Regions from separate parts of the Thioalbus denitrificans genome, predicted to be linked through region 4. Evidence: predicted binding sites of a transcription regulator. Region 4 holds the regulator's gene; each other region holds the start of a gene.
The links. The regulator sigma-54, encoded in region 4, starts transcription at its own class of promoters, with help from an activator protein. The targets are predictions, from matches to a motif close to TGGCANGNTNCNTGCTT.

Region 1: glnA (glutamate--ammonia ligase) is a predicted target of sigma-54. The motif match lies at 4,018-4,034, and genes of this name have one in related genera.
Region 2: DFQ59_RS15635 (DUF3305 domain-containing protein) is a predicted target of sigma-54. The motif match lies at 1,843-1,859, and genes of this name have one in related genera.
Region 3: rsxA (electron transport complex subunit RsxA) is a predicted target of sigma-54. The motif match lies at 3,165-3,181, and genes of this name have one in related genera.

What each region holds. Positions count from the first base shown of each region.
Region 1 covers NZ_QPJY01000001.1:559,444-564,975, forward strand. Annotated here, with positions in the region: gene typA (translational GTPase TypA) at 1-1,046, opposite strand, end outside; gene DFQ59_RS02650 (tRNA (5-methylaminomethyl-2-thiouridylate)-methyltransferase) at 1,302-2,348, shown strand; gene DFQ59_RS02655 (sulfurtransferase TusA family protein) at 2,499-2,735, shown strand; gene DFQ59_RS02660 (cation diffusion facilitator family transporter) at 2,732-3,907, shown strand; gene glnA (glutamate--ammonia ligase) at 4,106-5,515, shown strand.
Region 2 covers NZ_QPJY01000009.1:108,580-114,111, forward strand. Annotated here, with positions in the region: gene DFQ59_RS15620 (NAD(P)/FAD-dependent oxidoreductase) at 1-843, shown strand, start outside; gene DFQ59_RS15625 (MoaD/ThiS family protein) at 840-1,088, shown strand; gene DFQ59_RS15630 (hypothetical protein) at 1,089-1,373, shown strand; gene DFQ59_RS15635 (DUF3305 domain-containing protein) at 1,891-2,409, shown strand; gene DFQ59_RS15640 (DUF3306 domain-containing protein) at 2,399-2,953, shown strand; gene DFQ59_RS15645 (4Fe-4S binding protein) at 2,943-4,646, shown strand; gene DFQ59_RS15650 (TorD/DmsD family molecular chaperone) at 4,917-5,532, shown strand, end outside.
Region 3 covers NZ_QPJY01000002.1:377,713-383,244, forward strand. Annotated here, with positions in the region: gene DFQ59_RS06195 (RnfABCDGE type electron transport complex subunit D) at 1-469, opposite strand, end outside; gene rsxC (electron transport complex subunit RsxC) at 466-1,932, opposite strand; gene DFQ59_RS06205 (RnfABCDGE type electron transport complex subunit B) at 1,961-2,494, opposite strand; gene rsxA (electron transport complex subunit RsxA) at 2,548-3,129, opposite strand; gene nifL (nitrogen fixation negative regulator NifL) at 3,444-5,069, shown strand; gene nifA (nif-specific transcriptional activator NifA) at 5,106-5,532, shown strand, end outside.
Region 4 covers NZ_QPJY01000003.1:52,744-58,275, forward strand. Annotated here, with positions in the region: gene lptA (lipopolysaccharide transport periplasmic protein LptA) at 246-761, shown strand; gene lptB (LPS export ABC transporter ATP-binding protein) at 758-1,483, shown strand; gene DFQ59_RS08535 (RNA polymerase factor sigma-54) at 1,620-3,071, shown strand; gene hpf (ribosome hibernation-promoting factor, HPF/YfiA family) at 3,089-3,400, shown strand; gene ptsN (PTS IIA-like nitrogen regulatory protein PtsN) at 3,555-4,052, shown strand; gene hprK (HPr(Ser) kinase/phosphatase) at 4,018-4,944, shown strand; gene rapZ (RNase adapter RapZ) at 4,941-5,532, shown strand, end outside.

The DNA.
Region 1 (5,532 bases), on a different contig from region 4:
GGCTCCACCCGCAGGGCCACGTTGTGGATGAGCTCCCGCTCCAGGCGCTCCTTGATCTGGCGCGAGGTGAGGAACTTGCCCTCCTGCCCGGCGAAGGGGGAGGTGTTGACCTGGAAGGTCATGGTCACCGTGGGCTCGTCCACCGACAGGGCCGGGAGGGCTTCCACCCGGTCGGGATGGCACAGGGTGTCGGAGATGTGCAGATCCTCGATGCCGGTCACGGCGATGATGTCGCCCGCCTCGGCCTCCTCGATCTCCAGCCGCTGCATGCCCATCATGTTGAACAGCTGCAGCACCCGGCCGCGGACCGTGTCGCCCACCCGATCCACCGCCACCACCGGGGTGTTGCGGCCGATGCGGCCGCGGCTGACCCGGCCGATGCCGATGGTGCCGAGGTAGCTGGAGTAGTCCAGCGAGGAGATCTGCATCTGGAACGGGCCGTCCGGATCCACCGCGGGGGGCGGGCAGTTGTCGACGATGGACTGGAACAGGGGCGTCATGTCGCCGTCGCGCACGTCCGACTCGAGGCCGGCGTAACCCTGGAGGGCGGAGGCGTAGACCACGGGAAAGTCCAGCTGCTCATCGGTGGCGCCGAGACGATCGAACAGGTCGAAGGTCTGGTCCAGCACCCAGTCCGGGCGCGCGCCGTCACGGTCGATCTTGTTGATGACCACGATGGGCCGCAGGCCGCGGGCGAAGGCCTTCTGGGTCACGAAGCGGGTCTGGGGCATGGGCCCGTCCACCGCGTCCACCAGCAGCAGCACCGAGTCCACCATGGAGAGCACCCGCTCCACCTCGCCGCCGAAGTCGGCGTGGCCGGGGGTGTCGACGATGTTGATGCGGTACTCCCCCCAGCGGATGGCGGTGTTCTTGGAGAGGATGGTGATGCCACGCTCCCGCTCCAGGTCGTTGGAATCCATCATGCGCTCGGTCACCGTCGCACGCTGGTCCAGGGTGCCGGACTGTTTCAGGAGCTCGTCCACGAGGGTGGTCTTGCCGTGGTCCACGTGGGCGATGATGGCGATGTTGCGCAGTTTGTCGATCAAGGGGGTATCCACTTCAATATCGGGTGAGGGGCGCGGATTATACCCGAGGCGGGGCTAAAGTGCAGCTGCGCAAGGAAAAAAGTTGTGAGGGGTGAGGAGTGAGGAGGGCGGGGTGGCGTTGTTTTCCCGCTATTCGCATCACTGTCTGTGCGGCACCGGTGCTCCATTCTGGTATCATGATGGCTCAAGGCTGTACGCGGCCGTGGTTGTCCCGCGTAGTCCGTTTCATCCCGTCCGAGTTCCGTTCGAGTTCCCATGTCCAAGCAGCGCAAAGCAGTGGCCCTCGTCTCCGGCGGCCTCGACTCCATGCTCGCCGCCAAGGTGGTGCAGGAGCAGGGCATCCAGGTGGAGGGCATCAATTTCTTTACCGGTTTCTGCGTGGAGGGACATACCCACGCCATCCGCGAGAAGGACCGCAGCCGGCCCAAGCGCAACAATGCCCTGTGGGTGGCCGAGCAGCTGGGGATGAAGCTGCACATCATCGACATCTCCGCTGACTACAAGGACGTGGTGCTGAATCCGAAGCATGGCTACGGCGCCAACCTGAATCCCTGCCTCGACTGCAAGATCTTCATGGTCCACAAGGCCCTGGAGTGGATGGAGGCGAACGGTTTCGACTTCATCATCACCGGTGAGGTGGTGGGCCAGCGGCCCAAGTCCCAGCGCGCCGACACCATGCCGGTGGTGGCCCGGGAGTCGGGCGCGGAGGATCGGCTGCTGCGGCCCCTGTGCGCGAAAAACCTGCCGCCCACGCTGCCGGAGCGGGAGGGGTGGGTGGACCGCGAGCGGCTCCACGACTTCTCCGGCCGTTCGCGCAAGCCGCAGATGGCGCTGGCCGCGGCGCTGGGGCTGGAGGAGTACGCCCAGCCGGCCGGCGGCTGCTGTTTCCTGACCGACGAGCACTACTCCGCCAAGCTCGCCGATCTCTGGCGCGCGCGCGGCGAACGGGACTACGATCTCGACGACATCATGCTGCTCAAGGTGGGGCGGCATCTCCGGCCGCGCCCCCATTTCAAGCTCATCATCGGCCGCGAGGAGGGAGAGAACAATTTCCTCGAGGGCTACCGCCGCCGGTTCATCCACCTGCGTACCCTGGGCCATACCGGCCCCCTGGTGCTGGTGGACGGCAGGGTGGACCGCGACGACCTGGAACTGGCCGCCCGCATCGCCGCCCGCTACGGCCAGGGCCGCAGCGCGGCGGCGGTGGAGGTGCAGGTGGAGGATCCCGGGGGGGTGCTCAGCACCATCCTGACCGTCGCGCCCCTGCCGCCCCACGAGGTGGCGGAGTCCTGGCACGTGTGAGGGGGCGCCCGGGCTCCGCCGTCCCCGTGGTTCGCCGCCGGGGCCCGGCGGGATGGCGGGCAGGGCACGGCAACAACAAAATTCAGCGCAACGGCGCAATCTGTGGATAATACTGTCTCCGTGTCACCATTCGCGGTCCAGGAACAACCCGTGAGCCGCCATCAGCTCGATGCCCGCAATCTGCTCTGTCCCATGCCCGTGATCCGCACCCAGGACCGCGTGGCGACACTGGCCCCCGGCGACATGCTGGAGGTGTTCTGCACCGACCCCGGCGCCCTCAACGACATCCCCGCCTGGTGCCGCCTGAACGGCCACCGCGTGCTGGAGACCCGGCGCGACGGGCGCGACGTCGTCCTGGTGGTGGAAGTGGGGGGGGAGGAGCGGTGACCGAAGCCCACGCCGGTGACCTGGCGGCCGAGTTCAACGTCGGCGACGCGCGCTACCGGGAGGCCAAGCGGGTCACCCTGGTGGGTGCGGTGGTCAACCTGGTGCTCTCCGGGGTGAAGATCCTGGTGGGTTGGCTGGGCCATTCCCAGTCGCTGGTGGCCGACGGCATCCACTCCCTCTCCGATCTGGCCACCGACGTGCTGGTGCTGTGGGCGGCCAAGCATGGCAGCCGGGACGCGGACGCGGAGCACCCCTACGGCCACGGACGCATCGAGACCCTGGCCACGGTGGTGCTCGGCATCTTCCTGCTGGCGGTGGGCGCGGGCATCGGCATCGATGCCTCCCGCCGCCTGTTCCACACCGAACTGCTGCTGACCCCGGGCTGGCTGGCCCTGGCGGCGGCGGCGGCCTCGGTGCTGCTCAAGGAGGCCCTCTACCACTACACCCTGCGCGCGGCCAGGCGCCTGCGCTCCAACATGCTGCGGGCCAACGCCTGGCACCATCGGACCGACTCCATCTCCTCGGTGGTAGTGATCGTGGGCATCGCGGGCACCATGGCGGGGCTCCCCTACCTGGACGCCATCGCCGCTGTCGGCGTGGCGCTGATGATCGTCAAGATCGGCTGGGATCTCGCCTGGCACAGCGTCCACGAGCTCATCGATACCGCGCTCGAGCAGGAACGGGTCGATCACATCCGCGAAAAGATCCTGTCGGTGGATGGTGTGCGCGCGGTGCATCAGCTGCGCACCCGGCGCCACGGCGGCCAGGCGCTGGTGGACGTGCACCTGCAGGTGGATCCGCGGCTCAGCGTCTCCGAGGGGCACCGCATCGGGGAGCGGGTCCTCGAGCGGCTCCATGCCGAGGTGGAGGAGGTGAGCGACGTGGTGGTCCACGTGGATCCCGAGGACGACGAAAGCTCGCGGCCCAGCAGCAACCTGCCGCTGCGCGGCCCGGTCCTGGAGCGCCTGCGGCAGCACTGGAAGGCGATCGAGGGGGCCGACCAGGTGCGGCATGTGACACTCCACTACCTGGATGGCGCCATCCATGTGGAAGCCTGGGTGCCCCTTGACGGCCTGGTGGATCTCGAGGCCGGGCGGCAGTTGTCGCGGCGCCTGGCGGAGACCGCAGCCGGTGACCCGGATGTGGCGGAAGTGAAGGTCTTGTATTACTAGTTGCACCATATTGGTGCCTGCGGGACAAGTGTGCACCAAAAGAGGGCGTGCTTGTTCCGCGGGATAGACGGAACCGCCTGATTTCCGTGGATTCCCCGGCTTTCAGGCAGTGGCACAGCAATTGCACCTTTCCCGGCGGGTTTTTTTCAGGGCGGGTGCCCCGGCAGTCCGAAACGCAATTTCCGGAGGAAACAACAGATGTCCGCAGCGAAAGTGCTCAAGATGATGAAAGACAACGAGGTGAAGTTCGTCGACCTGCGCTTCACCGACTCCCGGGGCAAGGAGCAGCACGTGACGCTGCCCGCCAGCGAAATCAACAACGCCTTCTTCAAGGACGGCAAGATGTTCGACGGCTCCTCCATCGCCGGCTGGAAGGGCATCCACGAGTCCGACATGGTGCTCATGCCCGACGCCGACACCGCGGTGATGGACCCCTTCACCGACGAGCCGAACATGATCCTGCGCTGCGACATCCTCGAGCCCAGCACCATGAAGGGCTACGAGCGTGACCCCCGCTCCGTGGCCCGCCGCGCCGAGGAGTACCTGAAGTCCACCGGCATCGCCGACTCCGCCCTGTTCGGCCCCGAGAACGAGTTCTTCATCCTCGACGACGTGCGCTGGGGCGTGACCATGGAGGGAGCCTTCTACAAGGTCGACTCCGACGAGGCCCACTGGAACTCCGAGCGCGTGTTCGAGGGCGGCAACATCGGTCACCGTCCCAGCATCAAGGGCGGCTACTTCCCGGTGCCCCCGGTGGACTCCCTGAACGACATCCGCGCCGCCATGTGCCTGGCCATGGAGGAGATGGGCCTCGTGGTCGAGGTGCACCACCACGAGGTGGCCACCGCCGGCCAGTGCGAGATCGGCGTGGGCGCCAATACCCTGGTGAAGAAGGCCGACGAGGTGCAGATCCTGAAGTACGTGGTCTGGAACGTGGCCCACGCCTACGGCAAGACCGCCACCTTCATGCCCAAGCCGCTGGTGGGTGACAACGGCAGCGGCATGCACGTGCACATGTCGCTGGCGAAGGCCGGCAAGAACATCTTCGCCGGCAACAAGTACGGCGGCCTGTCCGAGATGGCGCTCTACTACATCGGCGGCATCATCAAGCACGCCCGGGCCCTGAACGCCTTCACCAACGCCTCCACCAACAGCTACAAGCGCCTGGTGCCCGGCTTCGAGGCGCCGGTGATGCTGGCCTACTCCGCCCGCAACCGCTCCGCCTCCATCCGCATCCCGCACGTGAGCAACCCGAAGGCCCGCCGCATCGAGGTGCGCTTCCCCGACTCCACCGCGAACCCCTACCTCTCCTTCGCCGCCATGATGATGGCCGGCCTGGACGGCATCCAGAACAAGATCCACCCGGGCGACGCCATGGACAAGGACCTCTACGACCTGCCGGCGGAAGAGGCCAAGGCCATCCCCACCGTCTGCCACGCCCTGGATCAGGCGCTGGCGGCACTGGACGAGGATCGCAAGTTCCTCACCCAGGGCGGCGTGTTCACCGACGACATGATCGACGGCTACATCGGCCTGAAGATGTCCGAGGTGACCCGCCTGCGCATGACCACCCACCCGGTGGAGTTCGATCTCTACTACAGCCTGTAAGGCGTTCCCGCCCCGAG
Region 2 (5,532 bases), on a different contig from region 4:
GTGGTGCTGGTGGGGGCCGGCTTCATCGGCTGCATCATCCTCGAGGCGCTGGTGGAGCGGGGCGTGCAGCTCACCGTGGTGGAACAGGCCCCGCGCATGGTGGCGCGGATGATGAACGACGTCGCCGCGGGGATGATCAAGCGGCGCTGCGAGCAGAACGGCGTGGAGGTGCTCACCGACACCCTGGTGGACGGGGTGGCCGAGCGCGGCGGCAACGGCGAGCCGTTCAAGGTCCATCTCAAGAGCGGCCGGGTCCTGGAGGCGGATCTCGTCATCACCGCCACCGGCGTGCGGCCCAACCTGGAGTTCCTTGAGGGCTCCGGCATCGAGACCGGGCAGGGCGTGCTGGTGGACGAGACCCTGCGCACCAGCGTCCCGCACGTCTACGCCGCCGGCGACGTGGCCGAGGGCCGCGACTTCTCCACCGGCGGCCAGTCGGTGCACGCCATCCAGCCCACCGCCAGCGAGCACGGCCGCATCGCCGCGCTCAACATGGCCGGGGTGGAGAGCGCCTACACCGGCAGCCTGATCATGAACGTCCTCGACACCCTCGGCCTCATCTCCAGCTCCTTCGGCCGCTGGGACGGCGTGGCGGACGGCGAGGAGGTGGCGCTGCGGGACGATGTCCGCCAGCGCTACCTGCAGCTGCAGTTCGCCGACGATGTGCTGGTGGGAGCGAACAGCGTGGGGATGACCCAGCACGTGGGGGTGCTGCGCGGCCTGATCCAGGGCCGGTTCCGGCTCGGCGTGTGGAAGCGGCGCCTGCAGGCGGATCCCACCCGGGTCATGGAGGCCTACCTCGCCTGCGCCGGCTCCCCCCTGCCCGTGGGCGGCGCGCAGTGAGGATCACCTTCAAGCTCTACGCCTCCCTGGCCGAGTACCTGCCGCCGGGGGCGCGGGATCACAAGATCGAGCTGGAAGTGCCGGAGGGATGCACCCCGATCCGGGTTCTCGAGGACCACCGGGTGCCGGACGGGCTGGTGCACCTGGTGCTGGTCAACGGCGTCTACCTGGCGCCCGCGGAGCGGAACCGGCCGCTGGCGCCGGGGGACGAACTGGCCGTGTGGCCCGCCATCGCCGGGGGGTGAGTGGCCGATCTCATCCGCGAGATGGGGCTTGATCGGGCCGAGTTCCTGCGCCTGCTCCCCGCCGCGGTGGCTCCCCGTCCCTACCGCCTGGAGGGCGATTCCATCCAGGTGGAGGATCCCGGCGGCGGCATCCGCATCCGCCTTCATCCCACCACCGAGCGCCGCATCGCCGGCCTCGGCCTGCCCGTCACCCGGGTGGAGTTCCGGTTCCAGGGCCTCGACGAGACGGCCCGCCGGTTATTCATGGAACAGTTCGAGCGCCACTTCCAGCGCGGCGGGGGGTGAAGCCCGCGGCGCACCGGGCAAAGGGTCGATAGACGGGATTTACGGGATCGAGAGGATATTTGGTGTTCCGTGTTCCGTGTTCCGTGAGTGCGTGAGTGCGTGAGTGCGTGAATGCATGAATGCGTGAATGCGTGAGTGCGTGAGTGCGTGAATGCGTGAATGCGTGAATGCGTGAATGCGTGAATGCGTGAATGCGTGAATGCGTGAATGCGTGAATGCGTGAGTGCGTGATGCGTGTGTTGTAGGGCCGAATTCATTCGGCCGGGCAGGGCATCGAACTCCGGCATCCGTTGCCTGGGAGTGCATTCGTTTCAACCTTCCCCATGCCTCCGTGTCCCTCCGTCACCCGACGGACAGATTGACGCGCCGGACCCGTGACTGGGTCATTCTGACCCACGAACGGGCTTTTCGCCTGGCCCCTTTGTTCCCTAATCCCCGCCCTGTCGCCGCTCCGCTCCCTCACGCCGGCTGGCATGACTATTGCCCCACTCTCCGGGAGGAAACCCGGAGGTGTGTCATGGCCGATCCCCTATTGGACAGCGTCGATGCCTTCGACGAACAGGATGTACTGCCCCTGGCGGTGGTGCTGGTCCGGCGACCTTCCCGGAGCCGCTGGCAGAGCCACAGCTGGACGGTGACCGGCGTGGTGGCGGGCGAGGTGGCCGCCACCCTGGGGCGGGATCGCCTCTGCGTCCACAACGCGCCGGAGGAGACCCGTTACCTGTGCGGCGGGCTGAATCTCGAGCTGCACGAGGATGAAGGCGAGAGTTACCACCACAACCTCACCACCGACGCCCCCGCCGTATTCGTCATCTCCCGGGCGGACGGGAACGGCGAGCCGCGGCCGTTCCTGGCCACGGTCAGCTACGCCGAGGCCTCCGCCTACCTGGAGGGCGACGCCGAGGTGCAGCCGGTGCCCATGCCCCCCGAGATCTATCGCTGGGTGGAGGCCTACGTGGTGCACAACTACGTGCCGCAGGAACGCAAGAAGCGCAAGCGCCAGGACTGGTTCCGGGAGGATGCCCGTGAAGGATGAGCCCGGGACGGTGACCGGTCCGCCCGCGGAGGGGGATTTCCTCGACCGCTGGTCGCGGCGCAAGCTCGCCGCCGCCCGGCCGTCGCCGGAGCCGGCGGCGCCGGCGAGTCCACCGGGGGAACCGGGCGCGGAGGGAGCGACGGCGGGCGGCGAGGCCGGACTGCCGCCGCTCGAGTCCCTGGATGCCGACAGCGACTACCGGGGCTTCCTGTCGCCCGAGGTGGACGAAGTGCTGCGCCGGGTGGCGCTGCGGCGGCTGTTCCATCTGCCGGCCTTCAATGTCACCGACGGGCTCGACGACTACGCCGAGGACTTCACCCAGTTCGCGCCTCTCGGGGACACCGTCACCCACGAGATGCGCCGGATGCTGGAGCGTGAAGCGGAGCGCGCGGCCGCCGCGGAGCACGCCGGGCGCGCCGGCGTCGCGGATGGGTTGCCGCCCGAGCCCGCAGCGGGCGAAGCGGTACCAGCCCCGGATCCGGTAAGCGGCACAGGCCCTGCCGACACCGACCACGAAGAGGACGAGACCCAGGATGCTGTCTGACAACCCCCTGAACCAGCTGCTCACCCGCACCGGCCCCGAGGGGCAGGCCCGTCACGCCGCCCTGGCGGCCGCCGCCGCACGCCTGGAGCGCGCCGCGCCCACTGCCCTGGTGGGGTACGCCTCCCGCGGCGCCGTGCTCATCATCGGCCCGGAAGCGGAGGCCCTGGACGCGGCCGGGCGGCTTGCCGGCCTGCCCCGACGGGTGGTCCTGGCAACCGAGCCCGCCACGGAGGCCGGCGGCGCGCCGGAAGCGGTCATCTGCCTGCACGGCCGGCTGGCCGGGCTGGCCGGCCACCTGGGCGGGTTCTCCGCCACGGCCGAGACCACCGCCGGGGTGCAGGACCTGACCGCGGTGCTGGACGACGGCCACAATGCCTTCGACCTGGTCCTGGATCTGCAGCCGGAGCCGGCGCTGGCGGGCCGGGTGGCGCCCCCCGGCTACTACGCGCCCGCCACCGGCGCCACCACCCTGGAGGCGGCCCTGGAGGAGCTGCCCGGGCTCGTCGGGGAGTTCGAGAAGCCCACCTATTTCCACTACGATCCGGACCTCTGCGCCCATGGACGACGCGGCGTCACCGCCTGTACCCGCTGCATCGACGCCTGCCCCACGCGGGCCATCACCTCCCTGGGGGACCAGGTGGCGGTGGACCCCCATCTCTGCCAGGGCTTCGGCAGCTGCGCCAGCGCCTGTCCCAGCGGCGCCATCCGCTATTCGCAGCCCTCGCTGCAGGATTCCCTCGAGGCCCTGCGCGCCCTGCTGTGGGCCTACCGCGAGGCGGGCGGCGCAACTCCACGCCTGTTGATCCACGACCGTGGCGAGGGGCTGGAGTGGCTCACCGCCAGGGCGACCGGGCTTCCCGAGTCGGTGGTGCCGTTTGTTGTGGAGGAGGCGGGCAGCCTGGGGCTGGAGGCCTGGCTGGGCGCCCTGGCCTATGGCGCGGCCGAGGTGATGGTTCTGTTCACTCCCGCGACCGCCCCCCTGGTGCGGGCCGAGATGGAGCGGCAGGTGGGAGTGGCCGGGGCGCTGCTGGAGGGCATGGGGCACGGCGCCGAACGGGTGCGGACCATCACCGCCGCCAGCGCGGAGGGCCTGGTGGCGGCGCTGGGGGAAGGGGCCGCCATGGCGCCGGTCTCCGCGGCCGCCTACCGGGGCACCAACAGCAAGCGCGAAATGGCCTTCTGGGCCCTGGACCATCTCCATGGGAACGCGCCGGAGCCGCGGCCGCTGACAAGCCTGCCGGCCGGCGCCCCGTTCGGCACCGCCCAGGTGGATGCCCAGAGCTGCACCCTGTGCCTGTCCTGCGTCGGCGTCTGCCCCGGCCGCGCGCTCCAGGACGGCTACGACCGGCCGCAACTCAATTTCATCGAGGCCAACTGCCTGCAGTGCGGGATGTGTACCCGGGTCTGCCCCGAGGACGCCATCTGGATCTCGCCCCGCCTGCTGTTCGATCCCCAGGCCCGGGCGCGGCCGCGCGTGCTGCACGAGGAGGAGCCCTTCCACTGCGTCGGCTGCGGCAAGCCCTTCGCCACCCGCAAGGTGGTGGACCGCATGACCGAGAAGCTGCGCGGGCACTGGATGTACCAGGACGGCCGCGCCATGGCCCGCCTGCAGATGTGCGAGGACTGCCGGGTGCGCAGCCTGTTCGAGGAGCAGGGGGGGCAGTTCATCACCCCCGGCAGCCCGTCGGCCTGAAGCAAGGGGCAGCCCTGCCCTTGACCCGCAAGTCGGCCAGCAGCGAGTCGCTGGGCGGTCAGGCCCAAGGCGCAACCTCGCCGGGGCAGTTGTTCTGCCTCACGAGGATGCAACGTCGCGGATGGCCGTCCAGCCCCCAAAATGGCGCAGGACGGGACATTTTGTCCGCCATCGCCGCAGTTCCCGCAGGGGGTGTGAGGTTGGCATCCCCCTCGTTTCCGCTTTCAGTGCCTCGATTCCTGGCGCGTATGTTGCTGTAGGAGAAGCGTGATGGAAACCGCTACGAAGATATTCCCGTCCCGCCCGGAGCCCGGCGTCCCCACCGGGGAGGACGCCCTGCGTGCCGGGGTCTATGCGCTGCTGGGCCGGCTGCTCACGGCGCCGCCCGACGCGGATCTGCTGCTGCGGCTCGGCGGGCTGCCCGCGGAGACCGGCGGCGGTGACGAGCTCGCCGCCGCCTGGGGCGCCCTGGGGCTGGCGGCCGGGCGCACCAGCCCGGAAGCGGCCGCGGATGAGTATCAGAACCTCTTCATCGGCCTGGGCCGCGGCGAGCTGGTGCCCTACGGCTCCTGGTATCTCACCGGTTTCCTGATGGAGAAGCCCCTGGCGCAGCTGCGCCGCGACCTGGCCCGCCTCGGCTTCAACCGCCGGGAAGGCGTCAACGAGCCCGAGGACCACGCCGGCGCCCTGTGCGAGGTGATGACCATGTTGATCGGGGACGGTGAGCCCGCCTCGGCGGCGCGCCAGCAGGCGTTTTTCGAGGCGCACATGGCCAACTGGATGGGGCGTTTCTTCAATGACTTGCAGGGGGCGAAGACAGGCCGTTTCTACCGCGCGGTGGGCCAGCTGGGCGAGGCCTTCATCGAGGTGGAGCGGCAGTACTGGG
Region 3 (5,532 bases), on a different contig from region 4:
GGCCGGGGCCCTGTCCGCTCCAGAGCGGCTGGGGCGCCACGAAGGTGGTCATCTCCAGCGGGAAGGAGATCAGCAGGGCGACGCGGGCCACCATGGCGGGGTTGAAGGGATTCTGGCCGATACCGCCGAACACCTGTTTGGCGGGGACGATGGCGATGATCGCGCCCGCCACGCCGATCCACCAGGGCGCCCAGGGCGGCAGGGTGAGCGCCAGCAGCCAGCCGGTGAGCAGCGCCGAGCCGTCGGTGACGAAGGGCATCACCGGGCGGCCGGCAATGCGCAGGCTGACGGCTTCCGCCACCAGGGCGCTCGCCACGGTGACCAGCAGCAGGTAGAGGGCCGGCCAGCCGAACAGCAGCACGCCGTAGACGGTGGCCGGCAGCAGGGCCGGCATCACCAGCACCATGGTGCGGCGAACGGTGTTGCCGGCATGGGCGTGGGGTCCGGGATGGGGTATCGGGTTCTTCATGCGCGGGCCTCCGCCTCTGCCTGTTTCCTGGCCGCCATTTCGGCCTTGCGCCGGGCCAGTGCCTCGCGCTTGGCCTGGGCCATGCGTTCCAGCCGCTCGCTCTTCTGGGCCGCGAGCCGCCTCGTCTCCTCCTGCTTGACCCGGGCGCGCTCACGCGCGGCCACCTCGCCCTTGGCGTGGTTGAAGTACTGCACCAGGGGGATGCGGGAGGGACAGACATAGGAGCAGGAGCCGCAGGCGATGCAGTCGGCCAGGCCGAAGCGGGCCGCGCCCTCGAGGTCGCCGGCCCGGATGTAGGCGGCCATCTCCAGGGGCACCAGTCCGCAGGGACAGGCCCCGACACAGCTCGCGCAACGGATGCAGGGCATCGCCCGCTCGCTGCGCACCTCGTCGGGGGTGAGGGCGAGAATGCCGTTGCAACCCTTCACCACCGGCACCCGGACCGAGGGAAGAACCTGGCCCATCATGGGGCCGCCGCTCAGCAGCCGCTCCGGCTCCGCCGTGGTGCCGCCGCAGAGCTTCAGCAGGTGCTCCACGGGTGTGCCCAGCAGGGTGCGCAGGTTGCGCGGTGTGCGCACCGCCCCGCCGGAAACCGTGACCACGCGCTCCAGCAGCGGTTTCCCGAAGCGTATGGCCTCGTGCACCGCGAAGGCCGTGGCGGCATTGTGCACCACCACGCCGATGTCGGCGGTGAGACCGCGGGCCGGGGTTTCCAGGCCGGTCAGCGCCTGTACGAGGTGCTTCTCCGAGCCCATGGGATAACGGGTGGGGACGCCCGCCACCGAGACCACCGGATCGCCCTGGCAGGCCATGCGCATGGCTTCCTGCGCCCGCGGCTTGTTGTCCTCGATGGCCACCAGTGCCCGCGTGACGCCGAGGGCATGGGCCATGATGCGGATACCGTCCACCACCTCGGCGGCCTGTTCCTGCATCAGCCGGTCATCGCAGGTGAGATAGGGCTCGCACTCGGCGCCGTTGATGACCAGCAGCCGCAGCCGGTAGCGTCGGCGCAGGTTCAGCTTCACCGCGGCGGGGAAGGTGGCGCCGCCCATGCCGACGATGCCCGCGGCCGCCACCCGGGCGGAGATGGCCTCCGGCTCCAGGGCGAAGGGATCGTCCACGCCCTCCAGCCCGATCCATTGATCCTTTCCGTCCGGCTCCAGGGTGATGGTACGGACCGGCAGACCCGAGGGGTGGGGCGCGGTGTAGCCGCCGATGCGGACGATGCGCCCGGAAGTGGGGGCGTGGACGGGGGCCGAAATCATCCCCTGGCTGTTGGCCAGCAACTGGCCTTTCAGCACCCGCTCGCCCATCCGGACCACCGGCTCGGCGGGAGCCCCGATGTGCTGCTGCAGCGGTATGCGCAGGAGCGCGGGCAACGGCACCGCCTCGATGGGGCGCTGCGCGGTGGCCTCCTTGCGCTCCTCGGGATGGACACCGCCGCGAATCCTGAACAGTTTCATGGCCGACACCCCCGTCTCATCCGCCTGTTCATGCGCCCACCGGCACCGGCCTGGGCCAGTACCATGTCTGCAGCGTGGGACGGACCTCGTGCATCTCCACGCACTCCGTGGGACAGATATCGACGCACTTCCCGCAGCCGGTGCAGGCCTCGGTGAGAACGGCGTGGATCTGCCGCGACGCCCCCAGGATGGCGTCGGTGGGGCAGCGCTTGAAGCAGCGGGTGCAGCCCACGCACAGGGCCTCGTTGATGAAGGCCAGCATGGGCGCCCGGTCCTCCACCCCGGAGAGGTCGGCGCTCACGCCGAGCTTCGCCGCCAGGGCTTCGGCCAGCGCCCGGCCGCCCGGGGGGCAGACCGTGACCGGCGCGGCCCCGGAGGCCAGCGCCTCGGCGGCCGGCCCGCATCCGGGATAGCCGCACTGACCGCACTGGGAGCCCGGAAGCAGCGCCTCGATCTCCCCGGCCAGGGCATTGCCCTCCACCTTCAGGAAACGCGCCGCGGTGCCGAGCAGCAGGCCCAGCACCAGCCCCAGGGCCGAGAGACTGAAAATCGCGATCAACATGCCGTATCAACTCCTTCTGTGCAGGCCGGACCCGCCCGGCCGCCCACCCGTTCCTACTGCGTCGCCAGGCCGGAGAAGCCCATGAAGGCGAGGGACAGCAGGCCGGCCGCCACGAATCCTATGGGCGCGCCGGCGAAGGCCTCGGGCACCTCCGCCCGGGCGAGGCGCTCCCGCAGTCCGGCGAAGATCACCATCACCAGGGTGAAGCCCATGGCCGAACTGAAACCGTAGAGCACGCTCTCGGCGAAACCGTGGCCCTGCTGCACGTTGAGCAGGGCCACGCCGAGCACCGCGCAGTTGGTGGTGATGAGCGGCAGAAAGATGCCCAGCATCTGGTGCAGCACCGGCGAGACGCGCTTGACCACCATCTCCGTGAACTGCACCACCGCGGCTATCAGCAGAATGAAGGTGAGGATGCGCAGGAAACCCAGGTCGTAGGGCACCAGCACCAGCCGTTCCAGCAGCCAGCTCGCCACCGCCGCCATGGTCATCACGAAGGTGGTGGCCATGCCCATGCCGATGGCCGTGTCGATCTTGTTCGACACGCCCATGAACGGGCACAGGCCGAGAAACTTCACCAGCACCACGTTGTTCACCAGCGCCGTGCCGAGGATGAGCAGCAGGTAGTGCGTGATTCCGTCGGTCATGAATGAACCCTCCTGGCCTGGAAATGCATCTTGCATGCCAGCGGCCATCCCCCGGTCCCGGGCGCCATAACTGTGCGCGCCGCGAAGGATATGCCCGCTTCCGGCGCACACGTCCGGGTGTTGGGAAGCCGACAGCCCACCGGAGTAGGGCGGGGCAATGTTGCAAAGTCGACAGAGGCCCCTTGTGCGACAGCGGGTTGGCGCGGAAGCGCCGGCTCCGGCACCCATGCAACCCCATGCACGCGGATCCGGGCACAGTAGTTGCAGGGAAAGTGTGGTAATTGCCAAGAGGAAGTCAGGTGATGAAACGAGAGTCACCCCCTACCGACAACAGACGGCTGAGCGTTGCGCTGGACCGATTCCTGTCCTCACCGCCGGCGGGCACGCCGGCAGAGGTAATCGACACCCTCCGGGAGGCGCTCGATATCGGCCCGGTGCCTTTGCCGCCGCAGGTCTTCCTGCAGACCGTGGAGCAGTCCCCGGTGGCCATCTCCATCACGGACCCGCGCGCCAATATCATCTACGCCAACCCGGCTTTCGAGCGGGTCACCGGCTACAGCGCCGACGAGGTGATCGGCATGAACGAGTCGATCCTCTCCAACCGGGCCACGCCGCGGGATGTCTACGACGCCCTGTGGACCAGCCTCATGTCCCTGCAGGCCTGGTCCGGGACGCTGGTGAACCGGCGCAAGGATGGAACGCCCTACCTGGCGGAGCTCACCATCGCCCCGGTCGTGGACCGGTCCGGCCATATCGATTACTTCGTGGGCATCCACCGCGACGTGACCGAACTCCATCGCCTGGAGCTCCGGGTGCACAACCAGAAGGCGCTCATCGAGTCGGTGGTGGATGCCGCCCCGATGGCCATCGCACTGCTTGCGACGGATGGTTCGGTGGTGCGGGTCAACGAGGCCTACAAGCGGCTACTGGGAGACATGCACGGCCTCGAGCCGGCACTGAAACTGCTGGCGGCGGTCCCGGACTTCACGCCGGAGACACTGGCCCGGCAGGCGGCACAGCGGACGGGCTTCACGGACGTGGCGGTGGAATACGACCCGGGCCAGGGTGGCGCGCCGCGCTGGTTCTCCTGCTCCGGCACCTGGGTCGGCGAGCTGGATCTGCAGGTGGACAGCTACTTCGAGACCCGCACCGAGCAGTTCCTGCTCTTCGTCGCCACGGAGATAACCGAGCTCAAGCGCCAGCAGGAACAGACACGGATGAACGCCGTACGGGCCCTGATGGCGGAACGGCAGCTGGCGCAGGGCATCCGCGAGACGCTCTCCGGCGCCCTGTTCAAGCTGCAGGGTCCGATTAACGTGGCCACTGCGGCCGCGGCGATGCTGGAGCGGCGGGGCGAGGAGTTCGCATCGGTACGGGCGCTGCTCAACGAACTGCGCAGCACCGGCGAGGAGGCCCTGGAGACGCTGCGGGCGGCACAGCCGGCGGAACAGCCGGAGCCCCGCATCCCGGTCAGCATCAACCAGATCATCCGTGATGTGCTCTCCATCAGCACCGAGCGGCTGCTGGCAAACGGCATCCTGGTGGACTGGCACCCGACGCCGGTCCTGCCCCGGGTCCTCGGCGCCGAACAGCCCCTGCGCACCCTGTTCAGGCAGCTCATCGACAACGCCATCGATGCCATGGCCGAACCCGACGCCCGCGGCAGCGAACTGACCATCACCACCACCAGCCGGGGCGATGCCGTGGAGGTCCTGATCGACGACTCCGGCCCCGGGGTGGCGCCGGAGCTGCGCCTGCGGGTCTTTGACCCCTTCTTCAGTGCCTGGCACGCATCGGGCGGCCACGTGGGAATGGGCCTGGTGCTCGCCCAGGACGCCGCGGCCCGGCATGGCGGCAGCATCGAGTTCGACCCCGGCTTCCAGAGCGGATGCCGGGTCCGGGTGTCACTGCCCCTCGGGCAGGAATGATAGACGTATAGACGAAGCAGAGGTCAACAGGGAAACATGACCGATTTCAACACCCCCAAGGACACCTCGCTGTTCCGACTGATCGCGGATCAGCTGGAGGCTCTCTACGCCGTCAGCAGGGTGCTCAGCCAGTCGCTGAATGTCCATGAAACGCTGCTGGAGGTGCTCAAGGTCCTGGATGAACAGGGCGGACTCTCCGGTGGGATGATCGCGCTGGAGGAGGAGGAGACCGGTGAGCTGCTGGTCAGCCACACCCGCGGCGACCAGGCACGCTGGGATCGACCCGTGCGCTACGGACGCGGCGAAGGACTGGTGGGCACCATCCTGGCGGAGGATCAGCCGGTGGTGGTGCGGCGGCTGGCCGACGAGCCGCGTTTTCTCGATCGGCTGGGAATCTACCAGGCGGGACTGCCGTTCGTGGGCGTTCCCATCCGCACCGGGGTCCAGGACACCGTGGGCGTCC
Region 4 (5,532 bases):
TGCTTCACTCTTGGAGGCACGTTCAGCGAGTTGCTGGCCGGTTAGCTGCAAGGCGCGCTCTCGCAGGAATGGCAGGGTCCTTTCAAGAGAGCGCAACGCCGCAGATGGCCGGCCAGCGGCTCGCCCGAAGGGAGCCCCCCGAAAGCACCATGACCGCGTTGCGGTGCTTGACAAGGACCGGGCCATTGCCTGCGCACCGCGCCTTGTCCTGGCACTTTCGGGGGGCTCTGAATGTACCGCCAAGAGTGAAGCAGTACACCAGTGTACTGCTGCTGCTCCTCGCCCTGCCGGGGGCGGCCCTGGCCCTGTCCGGCGACAGCGACAAGCCCATCAGCCTCGAGGCCGACCAGGCGGAGCTGAACGAGGCCACGGGCGTCAGCACCTATACCGGGCGGGTGGTCCTGACCCAGGGCAGCATCGAGCTGCACGCCGACCGGCTGGTGGTCCACGCCGCCGGCGGCGAGCTGTCCCAGATTACCGCCACCGGCAACCCGGTGCGTTTCCGCCAGCGCCCCGAGGGCCGGAACAAGGACGTGACCGCCGAGGCGAAGAAGCTGGAATACCAGGGCAAGAGCCGCATGCTGGTGCTCATCGGCGAGGCGAAGGTGACCCAGGGGCGCAATACGTTCAGCGGGCAGCGTATTGAATATGACCTGCAGCGCGAGTCGGTGCTGGCCACCGGCGGCAGCGGCGAGGGCGGCAAGCCGGGCCGGGTGCAGATGACCATCGTCCCCTCCAGGGGCGGCGACAGCAAGCAATGAGCGTCCTGGAAACCCGCGGGCTGGGCAAACGCTACGGCGCCCGCGAGGTGGTCCGCGATGTCTCCCTGCGGGTGGAGAGCGGCGAGGTGGTGGGCCTGCTGGGCCCGAACGGCGCCGGCAAGACCACCTGCTTCTACATGATCGTGGGCCTGGTGCGCTGCGACAGCGGCGCCATCACCATGGATGGAGCCGACCTGACCCGGGAGCCCATGCACATTCGCGCCCGGCGCGGCATCGGCTACCTGCCCCAGGAAGCCTCGGTATTCCGCAAGCTCACCGTCGAGCAGAACATCATGGCCATCCTGGAGCTGCGCCGGGATCTCACGCCCGGCAAGCGCCGGCGGCTCGCCGACAGCCTCATGCACGAGTTCCACGTGGGCCATCTCCACGACAATCTCGGCATCAGCCTCTCCGGCGGCGAGCGGCGGCGGGTGGAGATTGCCCGGGCGCTGGCGACCGAGCCCCGCTTCATCCTGCTGGACGAGCCCTTCGCCGGCGTGGACCCCCTCTCGGTACTCGATATCCAGCGCATCATCAGCCACCTGCGCGACCGCGGCATCGGGATCCTGATTACCGACCACAACGTCCGCGAGACCCTCGGCATCTGCGACCGCGCCTACATCATGAGCAACGGCAACGGCATCGCCCACGGCACGCCGGCCGAAATCCTCGACAACAGCCAGGTCCGGGACGTCTACCTGGGCCACGAGTTCCGCCTGTGACTTCCCGCCTCCCCGGTCGCGGGGATACCCGCGCGGCCCGTGCCCCTATCTGCACGGCATGTTATTTGCGTTACAATCCGGACATAACGACAACGGATACCGGATATCCGTTTACGCCTAGACGACGACGCGCCGTATGAAACCCTCCATTCAGCTCCGGCTGAGCCAGCAACTCACCATGACGCCGCAGCTGCAGCAGGCCATCAAGCTGCTGCAGCTCTCAGCGCTCGACCTGCAGATGGAGGTCCAGGAGGCGCTGGAGACCAATCCCATGCTGGAGCTGGCGGAGGACGAGGTCGAAGCGTCGGGTGAGGCGGAGGCGCCATCGACGTCGGGCAGCGAGGCCGAGGACCGCGACCTCGACCTCGAGCGCAACGACGCGGACATTCCCGCGGACCTCCCGGTGGACAGCGCCTGGGACGACATCTACGACGTGCCCAGCAGCAATTCCGGGCCCGACGAGGGTGACGAGCAGGAGTTCGCCAATGTCAGCCATGGGGGCGAGTCGCTCCAGGAGCACCTCCTCTGGCAGGCCAGCCTCGCCCATTTCAACGACCGCGACCTGGAACTGGCCCGGCTGCTCATCGACGCCATCGACGAACGCGGCTACCTCGGCGCCACGCTGGAGGAGCTCCTGGCCAGCCTCGACCCCGAGTTCGAGGTGGAGCTCGACGAGCTGGAGGCGGTCCTGCACCGCATCCAGACCTTCGACCCCCTCGGGGTGGGCGCCCGCAACCTGGGCGAATGCCTGTCCCTGCAGCTGCGCCAGCTGCCCGCCGCCACGCCCTGGCGCAGCGAGGCGCTGAACCTGGTGGAAAACCACCTGGAACTGCTGGGCTCCCGCGACTACGCCCAGGTCCAGCGGCGGATGAAGATCAGCGAGGACGAGCTGCGCGAGGTCATCCAGCTGATCCAGACCCTCAACCCCCGCCCCGGCAACGAGGTGGGCGGCGAGGAGCCCCAGTACGTGGTGCCGGATGTCACCGTGCGCAAGCACCGGGGCAGCTGGCTGGTGGAGCTCAACCCGGAGGCCTCCCCGCGACTGCGCGTGAACCCCAGCTACGCCGCCCTCGTGCGCCGGGCCGACAACAGCCAGGACAACAACTTCCTGCGCACCCAGTTGCAGGAGGCGCGCTGGTTCCTGAAGAGCATCCAGAGCCGCAACGAGACCCTGCTGAAGGTGGCCACCTGCATCGTGGAGCACCAGCGCGGCTTCCTGGAGCACGGCGAGGAGGCCATGAAGCCCCTCGTCCTGCACGACATCGCCGAAGCGGTGGAGATGCACGAGTCCACCATCTCCCGGGTCACCACCCAGAAGTACATGCTCACCCCCCGTGGTATCTTTGAGCTGAAATACTTCTTCTCCAGCCACGTCAGTACGGCGAGCGGAGGCGAGGCCTCCTCCACGGCGATCCGGGCGCTCATCAAGAAGCTCATCGCCGCCGAGCACCCGTCCAAGCCGCTCAGCGACAGCAAGATCGCAAAAATCCTGTCTGATCAGGGAGTCAATGTGGCACGCAGGACCATCGCAAAGTACCGCGAGGTCATGGCGATACCGCCATCAAACGAAAGAAAGCGCCTGCTATAAGGCTTAAGGAGTCAGCTATGCAGACCAACATCACCGGTCATCACGTCGACATCACCCCGGCACTGCGCGACTATGTGAACTCGAAGCTGGAGAAGGTCGAACGCCATTTCGACAACATCACCAACGTGCACGTGATCCTGGGCGTGGAGAAGCTGCGGCAGAAAGCCGAGGCCACCATCCATCTGAGCGGGGCCGAACTGTACGCCGACGCCGAGCACGATGACATGTACGCGGCCATCGATGCCCTGGTGGACAAGCTCGACCGGCAGGTGAAGAAGCACAAGGAAAAGTCCCAGGCTCACAACCACGAGAGCGCCAAGCGCGCCTGAGCCCGGAACCGGGGAGGGCTGACGGGGCCGGCGGCCCCGTCAGCCCCGTCCCGGACTCGAACCCACGACAACCGCGGCGGACCCGGACCGAGACCAGTGAGAGACGCCAGACGATTGAAATCGAACGGATCGCCCCGCACAGTGACGAATCACCATGCACCTGCGTGACATCCTGACCCTCGAACGCACCGCGACCGACGTCATCGCCGGCAGCAAGAAGCGCGCGCTGGAATTCCTCGGCGGCCTGGCGGCGACTGACGAGCCGGAGCTGGACCCCACCGAGGTGTTCGAGAGCCTCATCGCCCGCGAGCGCCTCGGCAGCACCGGCATCGGCCACGGTATCGCCATTCCCCACGGACGGCTGAAGAACAGCGACCACGTCATCGGCGCGCTGGCGCACCTGCAGGAGCCCATCGACTTCGACGCCATCGACGACAAGCCGGTGGACCTGCTGTTCGCGCTGCTGGTGCCCGAGAACGCCACCGAGGAGCACCTCGAGGTCCTGGCACGGCTGGCCCAGCTGTTCAGCGACGAAGAGGCCCGGCAACGGCTGCGCGAGGCACCCGACGCGGCAGCGCTGCTCCAGACGATCCTGAGTTACGAGGCCGCCGAAACGGATGCCCCGGACGATCAGCATACAAAACCTGTTTGAAGTCCAGCAGGAGAATCTCTGCCTCACCTGGATTGCCGGCCAGGCCGGCGGCGAACGTTCCCTGAGCCTCCCGGATCTCCCCGTGACCGGGCTCGCGGGCTTCTACAACCCGATACATCCCCACGCGATTCCCCTGCTGACCGACGCCGAGCTGGCGTGGCTGGAGCGGGAGGCGGATCCGGCCCGGGATCCGTTCGCGGCACCGGCGGTCCTCGCCATCCTGACGGGGGACGGCGCGCCCCCGCCCCGGCTGGTGGAGCACGCGGAGCGGAGCGGATTTCCCCTGTTCAGCTCCCGCCTGGAACCCCGGCGGCTGATCAACCGTCTCAACTTCTATCTCACCCAGTCCCTCTCGGCGCGCATCACCGTCCACGGCGTGTTCATGGAGGTGCTGGGCGCCGGTGTGCTGCTCAGCGGCGAGAGCGGCATCGGCAAGAGCGAACTGGCCCTCGCCCTGCTCAGCCGCGGGCACCGGCTCATCGCCGACGATGCCCCGGAGTTCGCCAATACCGTTCCGCGCATGCTGGTGGGCTACTGCCCGGAGCCGCTGCACGACTTCCTTGAAGTTCGCGGACTGGGCATACTCAACGTGCGGGCCATGTTCGGCGACAGCGCCCTGGCACCGGAGCATGTACTGGACCTGGTGATACACCTCAAGGAGATGGAAGGCCATGAACTCGCGGCCATCGACCGGCTGCACGGCGTCCAGCGCCGCCGCGAAATGCTCGGCATCGAGGTGCCCGAGGTGACCATTCCGGTGGCGGAGGGACGCAACCTGGCGGTGCTGGTGGAGGCCGCCGTGCGCAACGAGCTGCTCAAGAGCCGGGGCTACGACGCCGGCACCGAGTTCATCGAACGCCAGCGGGCCCACATCGAGCGGGGACCGGCATGAACCTGGTGGTCATCAGCGGTCTGTCGGGCTCGGGCAAGAGCATCGCCCTGCAGACCCTGGAGGACCTGGAGTACTACTGCGTGGACAACCTCCCGGTCGGCCTGCTGCCGGCCCTGGCCGAGCAGCTCAGCGAAGCCGGCGCCCTGCCCCGCGGCGGGCGGACCGCGGTGAGCATCGACGCGCGCAACCTGCCCGCCGACCTGGCCCGCTTCCCGGAGATCCTGGCCGCGGTCAAGGCCCGCGGCCTGGGCTGTCAGATCATCTTCCTCGACGCCGAAAACCCGGTGCTGCTGAAGCGCTTCAGCGAAACCCGCCGGCGCCATCCCCTGAGCCGCGGCGACCTGCCCCTGCGCGAGGCCATCGACCGCGAGCGGGAGCTGCTCGGCTCCATCGCCTCCCTGGCCGATCTGCGGGTGGACACCAGCGCGCTCAACATCTACCAGCTGCGCGACATCATCCGCGAACGGGTGGCGGGCAAGCGGATCGGGGAACTGTCGCTGCTGTTCCAGTCCTTCGGCTACAAGCGCGGCATCCCCACCGATACCGACATCGTCTTCGACGTGCGCTGCCTGCCCAACCCCTACTGGG